2 regions of the Salimicrobium jeotgali genome follow, and region 1 is predicted to be linked to the other one. Evidence: riboswitches for the same ligand, from Rfam matches in the RefSeq annotation. Region 1 holds a riboswitch; the other holds the start of a gene.
The links. Region 1 has a riboswitch for S-adenosylmethionine ahead of msrA (peptide-methionine (S)-S-oxide reductase MsrA). Riboswitches for the same ligand answer to the same signal wherever they lie in the genome.
Positions count from the first base shown of each region.

Region 2: linked by a shared signal. The riboswitch ahead of metX (homoserine O-acetyltransferase MetX) and the one ahead of msrA (peptide-methionine (S)-S-oxide reductase MsrA) in region 1 are both predicted to bind S-adenosylmethionine.

Region 1 is NZ_CP011361.2:2,072,419-2,077,662, forward strand. Features, by position in the region: gene argS (arginine--tRNA ligase) at 78-1,700, shown strand; gene AAV35_RS10425 (hypothetical protein) at 1,770-2,000, shown strand; gene AAV35_RS10430 (SRPBCC family protein) at 2,088-2,543, opposite strand; gene AAV35_RS10435 (ethanolamine utilization protein EutH) at 2,518-3,630, opposite strand; gene msrA (peptide-methionine (S)-S-oxide reductase MsrA) at 3,746-4,216, opposite strand; SAM riboswitch class I at 4,338-4,457, opposite strand; gene AAV35_RS10445 (DinB family protein) at 4,639-5,124, shown strand.
Region 2 is NZ_CP011361.2:340,956-346,199, reverse strand. Features, by position in the region: gene AAV35_RS01785 (carbohydrate ABC transporter permease) at 1-640, opposite strand, end outside; gene AAV35_RS01780 (ABC transporter substrate-binding protein) at 741-2,063, opposite strand; gene AAV35_RS01775 (DUF2188 domain-containing protein) at 2,375-2,575, opposite strand; SAM riboswitch class I at 2,731-2,841, shown strand; gene metX (homoserine O-acetyltransferase MetX) at 2,950-4,002, shown strand; gene AAV35_RS01765 (polysaccharide deacetylase family protein) at 4,098-5,244, opposite strand, start outside.

The sequences.
Region 1 (5,244 bases):
GTGGGGGCTTTTTTTATGTCACATAACTTTTATACAGTACACAAAAACCTGGTTCGATTCGGAAAGGAGATGGAAATATGGAAAAAGAAATCATCGCGTTACAGCTTGCTCACATTCTTGGAGAGGAGTTCACTCCGGAAGACCTGAAACAGAAACTTGAGCAGCCGAAGCACAGCAGCCATGGGGATATAGCCTTCCCGTGCTTTTTCCTGGCCCGACACTTCAGAAAAAATCCTCAAAATATAGCGGAGGATGTAAGCGCTCAGCTGAATCACCCTATTTTTGCGGACACGGAAGCCCTTCACGGCTACGTTAATATTTTTCTCGACCAGTCTTTCATGACCGACCACATCCTCCGCCGTGCTACCCATATCGACTACGGCCGTCACCGTTTCGGAAATGGTGAGCGTGTAGTGCTGGATTTATCGGCCCCAAATATAGCAAAGCCCTTCTCCATGGGACATCTGCGTTCTACAATTATCGGGAATTCTCTGGGGCTGCTCGCCGAATATTGCGGTTATAAACCAGTGAAAATCAATTATATAGGCGATTACGGTACTCAGTTCGGTCATCTGCTGGCTGCCTACGAAAGATGGGGGGATAAAGATACATTACAAGAAAATCCTCTGAAAATGCTTTCGGATATTTACGTCAGATTTCACGAAGAGGCAAAACAAAACCCGTCACTTACAGAAGCAGGACGCGACTGGTTCAAGCGTCTTGAAGAAGGAGAAGAGGAAGCCGCAGCTCTGTGGAGTCGTTTCCGTGAATTATCTCTCGAAGAGTTCGACAAGATTTATAAACAGCTTGATATAACTTTCGATCTGACACGGGGTGAAGCTTACTATAGTGATAAAATGGGAGAAACGATAGCGATACTTGAGGAAAAAGGACTGCTCGAACAATCCGAAGGGGCCCTCGTAGTGCGCCTGGATGAATATGACCTCCCTCCCTGCCTGATCGTTAAAAGTAACGGCACGACCACCTATGCTACGAGAGATCTTACGGCTGCGATCGATCGCTATCGGGCCTATCATTTCGCTGAAAGTTTGTACGTAGTCGGAAATGAACAGACGCTCCACTTTGAGCAGATTCGGAAGGTGCTCGAAAAAGCCGGCTTCCTCTGGGCTTCCTCCATGAAACACATCTCTTTCGGCATGATGCTTCAGGACGGAAAAAAAATGTCGACGAGGAAAGGGAGAACCATTCTGCTTGAAGACGTACTCGAAGAAGCCCGGGAACGGGCCGGAGGCAATGCCGACATAGGGACAGGAGCGGTGATTTTCCACGACCTGAAACATCAGAGACAAAACGACGTTGAATTTTCACTGGATGATATGCTCACTTTCGAAGGAAATACAGGGCCGTACCTGCAATACACGTATGCCCGCGCCGTTTCGCTTACCGAAAAAGCCGATTTCGACTTCAGGACCGACCTGAAAGATGGGAGTGCCTGGGAACTTGTAAAACAGCTGCATCTCTTCCCCGATGAAACGAAAAGAGCTTTTATACAGAAAGACCCTTCCGTCATTGCCCGCTATCTTTTAAAACTGTCAAAACATTTCAACCAGTACTACGCCCACACGAAAATTTTACAGACGGACCAGATGAATCAGCGTCTCACTCTTGTACAGGCGGTAATTACGGTGCTGAAAAAAGGACTCCATCTGCTCGGGATGAAAACCGTGGAAAAAATGTAAAAGAAATTGCGTTCTTTATATAATAATAGTATGTTTGGCATATACCCTATTTCTGAAAGGGGAGATATTATGTATCCACTGTATTATACCGCAGCTATCATTATGACAGCCGTTGCCCTTGGAGCCACTATCTATATCGGAAAAAACCTGAACAAGCAGGAACATTCGGCCGACAGTGATGAAGAATTGGCCAGCCTGAAATCCGACTCCCGTGATACTTCCAGTTTCCGTCGTCTCAGCATCATCTACGTTATCACCTTTGTTATTACGTTAGCACTGATCTGGATCTTCATACTTTAACCTTCTCGGAAGAAGGTAAGGAAAACAAGTTGCCGCTCCCCCTCATAAAGCACTAAGGGAGAGCGGCAACTTTTGTATACACCCGTACTATTCGTTATATTCTTCCTCGGCCACTCTTTTCACGCGACGGACAAAGTTAGCGACGGCCTGATCGTTGGAGAAAAGAATCAGTATCCGTAAATACCATTTCCTTGGCCTATTTGAAGATAGATAGGTGAACGTCGTCTTCTTCTCTCCCTCTTTTTCAAGTAAATAAGTGGCCTGTATATCATAAACCCCGGCCAGTGTATAAGAATAAGTGAGTCTTTTTTCATTTTCTTCATCTTTGAATTCAGTTACGGTAACCTCGTATTCTTCCTTTGTCTCTCCTACGCCGTACGATTGTCTGTACACATTCCCGACCGTCTCTCCGGAAGAATGGATGAGCCGGTGTTCTTCGATATTCGGCATAATTTTTTTGGTCTGTTCCAGGGACTGATCGAAATATGACCAGACGTGTTCAATCGGTGTCTCTACCTCAATCGTATCCGACCACCGTTTCATGGGACTTCCCCTCCTCTTTTGTTGTTACTGCCCATGCGATAACTACTGCAAGAAAGCCGGCACTCAACTTACCGGCAAGCACCGGCACTACCATATCCTTTTCAATGCCTGCCACAAAAGCGATATGAGCTCCGAGTGCAAAAGCTCCACTGACAGCGAAAGCTGAGTTGATCACTTTCCCCCTCGGCTCCATATCCTTCATTGTTACCAGCATAGGTATATTGTGAGCCATAGAGGCCAAAAGCCCCGTCATCGCCACTTTATCCACTTTCACCAAAGGTCTGATTATTTCAAAAGGCCTCTGCAGCACTCTTTCGAGAAAAGCGACCAGTGGAAAAGCTCCGGCCAGGGTGACTGTTATTTTCGCTACAATCACCGCTCCTTCCGAAAGAGGGGCCAGCCCCTGGATAACGCTCACTCCAAGAAGTGTTTCAATAGTAATAGACACGAGACCTACAGCAATAAGGACTTCCACTATCTTACCAAATGCGGCGAACAGACGTATAGTGACAGCTGTAAATAAACCGAGACCGATCGAAATTAAAATTGCAAGAACAATGGAAGGGAGCAGATTTACAAGCATCCAGTCAAAAGCATATCCTCCAAGAAACCCGCCTGTAAAACAGCCCACGGGGATAGTCGTAAATCCGATCAGAACTCCTTTGGCAAAATAACGGTAATCCTGCTTATGTAATACCGAAAGCGCAACCGGTATAGTAAACACTACGGTCGAACCCATCATCGTTCCGAGAAGCGACCATGAAAACACAGCCGCCTCCGCGTCCTCGGCAAGGGATTCGGCCAGGGGATACGCCCCGGTATCGATAGCCAGAAGCATCGACGGGAACATCCCGGGGTCCGCCCCCAGCCATTCGTACAGCGGCACGACTACCGGAGCCATCCACTCGGCCATCACGGGGGCGAACGAAATGACCCCTATCATGGCAAGAGCAAGCGTCCCCATCATCCGGAACGCCTCGTAAAACCGGTCCCCGAGCTTCAGCCGTCTATTCAGTATATAATAATCCAGAGCCCCGAGAATCAGAAAAAAACACATAGCTCCGAGGACCCAGTCGTTCAGCGTCATACACCCACCCCCTGTTACTCATAGTATAACAAACCGGTGCGAAAGCGTAAGCATCTGCGTGAAGTTAACGAATAAAGAATAATGCATAAAAAAACTCCAGCTGAAAGCTGAAGTTTTAAACGGCGCTGCAGGCCGCTCCATATTTTTTAACATATTGCTGATGATATTCCTCTGCTTCATAAAAAGTGGAAGCCGGTACCACTTCTGTTACAATCGGAGACTTGAAAATTCCGCGATCGTTCCATTCTTTTATTTTCGCAACGGACTGCTGACGCTGCTCCTCATTCGCATAAAAAATCACGGAGCGGTACTGATGTCCGACATCTTCTCCCTGACGATTGACGGAAGTAGGATCATGGGCTTCAAGGAAGTACTCGACGAGAGCTTCATAAGTGAGCACTTCAGGGTCAAACTCAATACGAATGGACTCCGCATGTCCTGTTTCCCCGGTTTTCACCTGTTCGTAGGACGGATTCTCCACAAATCCTCCCGTATAACCGACTGTTGTATTCGTCACTCCGTTCAATCTGTCAAAGAACGCTTCCACACCCCAGAAACATCCTGCACCGAAAGTAGCGATTGCCATAATATATCTTATCCTTTCTCTCTAACTACACTTCTTCCGAGAGTTTAGACGGGCTAACAATCAAAATCCCCTCTCCTTAATATCCAGGAAGAGGGGTCGACGTTATAATATCCGCTCGATCCTCTCATCTCTTAGAATGGATATCCATTCTACAGGAATTGGCACCGTTCACACTGATTCACATCAGCAGGATGGTTGCCGGGCTTCAAAGGGCCAGTCCCTCCGCCTCTCTGGATAAGAAGTTTCGTTATTAATTTTAAGTTATTTTCCATAATACAACGAACCGGTAGTAAAGTAAAGCAGTAAAGCTCATTTTTTTCCTCCCTGATAATTATGTTTAACCTCCTGTGTTTTTGTCTATAAAGTAACAGTTACGATTATAATAATCACAATGGTTATAATTCCGGGAAGGATGACGAACTATGTACGGACTGGAAGACAAAAGAAAGCTTATTCAGGACTTTATCAGTCAGGTTTCCGAAGAGGATGCCGGAAAGAAACCTTCAGATGATACGTGGTCTATACTGGAAATATTGGAACATTTATATCTGATGGAGAACTTCATCATTGAACAGATCAATGACGTCATAAAAAATGGCACGAAAGAATCTGCATCACCGAAACCTATCGAGCGTACCACCAACCGTTCCCATAAAGTGGAAGCGCCGGAAGCAGTCCGGCCATCAGGGGCCTTCTCTTCTATACAGGAAGCACGTGAGGCTCTCGAGAAGACAAGGGAAGCTACAATGTTTCTGACTCACAACAAATCCGGAAATACACTTCAGCAATACTCTTTCCCCCACCCTTCCTTCGGGGCTATGAATCTGGAACAGTGGGTAGAATTCATCGGATGGCACGAAATGCGTCACCTGGAGCAGATGAAAGAAGTACAGGAACAAATAAGCTGAACCCTTTCCACCTCTCTTCGTTGAGCATTTAGAAGAGAGGTGTCTTATGTATAAGGCCGTATACATCTTCACCCCGTCATTTGACTGTATGAAATATTCTGATAATATTATTAAAATACG
Region 2 (5,244 bases), 970 kb from region 1:
TAAGAAACATACTGACCGTAAAGGCGGGAGCCACAAGCGGAAAAATGACATTTTTGAATCGCTGTACTGCATTTGCCCCGTCAATTTTTGAAGCCTCGATCAGTTCTTTCGGTACGTTTTCAAGATAGGCTATATAAATGATCATAATATACCCGGCCATCTGCCAGGAAGTGAGAATAACCAGTCCCCAGAAGCCTGTGTTCGTCGTAGATAACCAGCCGCTCAGACCTTCAATTCCTGTAATTCCGGATATATCACCAAAAACAGAAATGAAAATAAATTGCCAGATAAACCCGAGTATGAGACCCCCGATAAGGTTCGGCATAAAAAAGATGGTCCGCATTAAATTATTCGTCTTCATGTTTCTCGTAACGAGAAGTGCGAGGCCAAGGCCGAATATGTTCAGCAGCAGCACGGTAATGACCGCAAACTTGATAGTGAACCAGATTGAATTCATAAACTCATCTTCCTGGAACAGTTTTATGTAATTTTCCAAACCGATGAAATTGTTCGCCGTTAATCCGTTCCAGTCCGTAAATGAATAAACGAGGCCGTATACGAATGGAATGACGACAACAATTCCGAGCCCGAGAATAACGGGGGTCAGAAAAAGCCAGAATGATAAACTCCTGTTTCTCATAATAAGTTCCTCCTCAGTTGTAAAAAAGCTCTTCTGTCGCCTTCAGTAACCAATAAGAGCGCTATAGTTCAGCGCTCTTTACCGGTCTTCTGTTATTTGCTTATTGTCTGGCTTCTTCCCAGGCATCAGTCGCCTGTTTCTCCACTTCTTCCCACGTTATATCACCGGCAAGATATTCCTGCATGGCGACGCCGAGAGCATCTTCTGTCCACGCTGTAGGAGCTCCGAGGAAAACCCAGCCGAGCGTATTACCTTCGTTCGCGTAATTGTATATTTCCTGGGAAATAGGATCTGCGATTTCCTGATCTTCGTACCCTTCGTAAGCAGGAATGAACTTGAATTCTTCCGTTACGAATTTCTTACCTTTGTCAGACGTGTACATCCAGTCGAGGAAATCTTTGGACGCCTGTACCACTTCATCTTCGGATTGCTTGTTTACCACCCAGTAGTTAGGCACGCCTACAGGAATACTTCCTTCATAACCTTCCACCGGAATAGGAAGAAGCCCGACATTGTTTTCGGCGAATTCCTGATCCATGGATTCGATCGTGTTGTACACCCAGTTACCCTGCTGAATCATCGCTACGTTTCCAAGAGAAAAGTGCTCTTCCACCTGCTGGGAATAATCGAGACTCAATACAGGCTGAATGGAATTTTCACTCTGAAGATCCGTGAACTCTTTCATCTGATCTCCCATTGCGAATTCCACAGTCTCCGCTTCATATGCTTCCATTACATCGTGATTGAACTCATCCGCCAGGTAGGCGTTTGCCAGGTGGTTACCCATAACCCACTGTTCTTTGCCGGGGAAAGCGAACGGCGCTTTGATTCCCAATTCTTCTTTATTGGAATTCAGGGTTTCCACGGCACCTTTCAGATCTTCCATCGTCTTGATCGAGGAAGCATCAATACCCGCTTCTTCGAAAACTTTCTTATTGTAAAGAAGTCCATAGCCTTCCTGGTTATAAGGAAGTCCGAGAACCTGATCGTCACGACTTACACCGTTCAACGTCCCCTCAAGAGCCGCTTCGGCAGCTTTCGTATCCGAAACGTCGGCCAGATATTCTTCGTACTCGTCCACGTCCGTCGGTCCGCCGACGTTGAAGACGTCAGGCTCTTCGCCGGAGGAGAAGGAAGTTTTCAGTGAAGCACCGTAATCGTTACCGCCACCGACGGTTTTGACGTTAATATTGACGTCCGGGTTCTCTTCTTCATACATCGATACAAGTTCTTCAAACTGATCTTTGAATTCCACTTTGAATTGAAAAACGTCAACCGTAACCGCTTCGCCGTTGCCGCCTTCTCCTCCACCGTCATTACTTCCGCCGGAAGATTCTTCACCTGAGCCGAACGAACAGCCCGCCAGCACACTTGAAGCCAATAGAGCCGTAGCAATCCCTGAATAAAACTTTTTCTTCTTCATTCCATACACTCCCTTTTACTGTTTCTGATTTTTTGAATCCGCTTACAACTTACACAAAAAAATAAAGGACGCCGGAAAAGTTTGTGCATTCGTTTGCAAAAATATCCAATAAATTACTCCTTCTCCTATGTAAAGAAAAGGACAGGTGACAGAAGCGATACTGTGAATTCGTTTGCACAGTTTCATTGTCTGTATCTTAGCACGATTACAAACATATTACAATAAGTATTCTGAAAAATATGTATCATATTATTTTTTCCATACAAAAAAAGCCGAAGGGGGTACCCTTCAGCTCTTTACGCATAATTAAATTAAAAGCTTCTTTCTTCTTGCACGTTATCGTCCTGATCGAGAATCAGAACTTTACTCGGAGAGTTCTTCTTCGCAATTTCTTCGGCTTTGCTGACTGCGGAATCAAAATCTTCGAAGAAATCCGTCGGAGCGATGTCTTCGATTTTAATGTACCAGCCGTTTTTGTCTTTGTTTTGTACTACGCTATATTCTTTTACCATAATTAATCCACTCCTCTTTTAATAATCGGATACTTTTGATTGTACCCCGCCTCTTTTTCCTTCAAACATATCTCAAATAGTCAGAAAATTAGTTGACATACCTTTCCTCTGGTGGTTATACTTCATAATAAGCTTAAATTGAATAGTTCGTGCGACTCTTATTAAGAGCGGCTGAGGGATTAGGCCCTGTGAAGCCCGGCAACCTTCAAACGTCAGTTTGAAAAGGTGCTACGTCCTACAGATCTTACTGATCTGAAAGATAAGAGGAGGCAATATATAATTCAGCCCTCTTCTTAACTTATCAGAAGGGGGCTTTTTCTATGTATGGGCTCCCCGGCCGCATTACCTATATAATTCCATTGGAGGGAAGACAGATGTCCGTCAATCATATCCGAACTTGTGAAACCGTTTATAAAGAAGTGTCGATCGGGGAGTTCATTTGCGAAACCGGTGAACGGCTGCCGGAAGTCACGCTCGCCTATGAGCAGGCCGGCAACCAGAATGCGCCCCTGCTCCTTATATGTCACGCTCTCACAGGCAATCAGTACACCGTTGGTACGGAAGAAGAACCCGGATGGTGGAGAGGTCTATTCGGAAAAGAAGGGATAGTCCCGGAAGAAGAATTTCAGACTGTCACCTTCAACGTACTTGGCGGCTGTCACGGCTCTACCGGCCCGGCGAGCGTAAACCCCGAAAATGGAGAGGTCTATCGTCTCGACTTCCCTTCCATAACAATCAGAGATATAGTACGGGCTCAGAAACGGGCTCTGGAAGTTCTCGGTTTCACGCACATACATGCCGTGCTCGGCGGGTCACTCGGTGGTATGCAGGTGTATGAATGGGGGCTTATGTATCCGGATGCGATGGATAAGCTGTTTATTCTCGCTTCCACTCCGGCCCTCAGCGATTATGGAATAGCATTCAATCATATAGGGGGAGAAGCGATAAAACGTGACCCGCAGTGGAAAAACGGTAATTATCAGTCGAATGAGGATCTGGACGGTTTCGAGCTTGCCAGAATGACGGGGATGGTCACTTACAGAAGCAGGTCCCTCTTCCACCAGCGCTTCAACCGCCGGCAGAACGAAGAGAATTATCATATCCAGTCCTACCTGGATTATCAGGGGAAGAAGATTAAGAAACGGTTTGATGCCAACAGCTATCTTTACCTTCTCGATGCCATGAACCATCACGACATCACAAGGAACAGAGGCACCCTTGAGGAGACGGCCCAACAGTACAGCGCGGACGTTTATACGATGAGCTTCGAGAAAGATCTCGTATACCCGAAGGAATCCATGGAAGAGTTTTCACTCCTTGCTCCTCACGCTCTGCATTTCCATATAGATACCGAATTCGGGCACGACGGCTTCCTTGTCGAATTCGATAAGTGGGGAGAGTTCATCAGATATCACTTACTGGTTTAGCGGCTGCGGAAGATCCTCTACCAGAAGAGGTCCGGAGCGCAATAAAAAACAGCACATTACCTCCGCCGGAAGTGTCTGTGCTGTTTATTAGAAAATTACATCCCGGCCAGCCGTTCTGCTCCGGACTCTTCCCTGCCTGTGTCCTTCTCCCGGCTCCCGGAGTCCTTCAGTTCAAGAAGCACTTCCCGTAAAAGCGCAGGAGTATTTTCATTCAATCCGCTTACGACAAGCTGCCCGTTCGAACGGGCGGAATTTACGAGCTGTTCCTTCACCCACGCCTCGGACTCCCCGGCCCAGTCAGGGCGGTTGATGAGTGCTTTTTCCGGACTGACCCTGTCGCCGGAGACCAGCACCTCCTGCTGACCTGTAATAGAGCTGAGCAGGTTCACGGAACGTTCCCGGTATTCGCTTTCTTTCTTCTCCGTGAGACGTTCCGGGAGCCTGTGGTTCCATGTATGAGCCACCACAGCGTGCCCCTGTTCTTTTATAGCTTCCACTGCGGCCGGATAACGTTCGACACGTTTGCCGATTAAAAAGAACACAGCTTTCCGGTCGTTCTTCTCCAGCACCCGGAGAATTTCTTCTGTCCTCTTCGGATGGGGTCCTCCCATCACTGCGACAGGATACTCTTCCAACATTTTTTCGGTAACGGGAATTTCGGTGATTTCTTTCTCCGCATGAAAACTCCCAGGTCTTTCCGTCATATCCGAACGCTTCTTCATGAACTTTTCTTTGAACCATTCCGGGTGCTCCTGTTTATTCACCCGTACGGACTGATTCCCCGCAAAGAAAGTGAAAGCGTCCCCTTCATACGTAAAGCCGTTAAGTTCCTTCTCCGATAGTTTGCGTTCAAAGGTGCGTTCCAGATAGTTCCGGATTTCTTCATAATCATTCTCACTCCGAAGAAAATGGGTAAGTGAAAGTTTCTTCCCGTTCGATTTCTCAAAATGCAGCACCGTTTCATCAAAAGCCTTACGCTTTTCCCCCCACGTCACCGTCTCGTTGAACTTGACTACATAAGTAGCGCTGTCTTCATAAACGACGTCGTAATCGATGTGGAGCTCCTGCACGGCAGAGATCCCTTTTTTCTTCACGCGTTCATAACTGTCTTTTTTGAATTCGGAACGCTGTTCATTCACGTAGTCCAGTACCGTCTGGTCAATCTGGTCATTCGGCGTTTCCGGGTAGTGCATCACAATGGAAAGTTTGTCGAATTTCTCAACTTTCGTTTCTATATCAGCT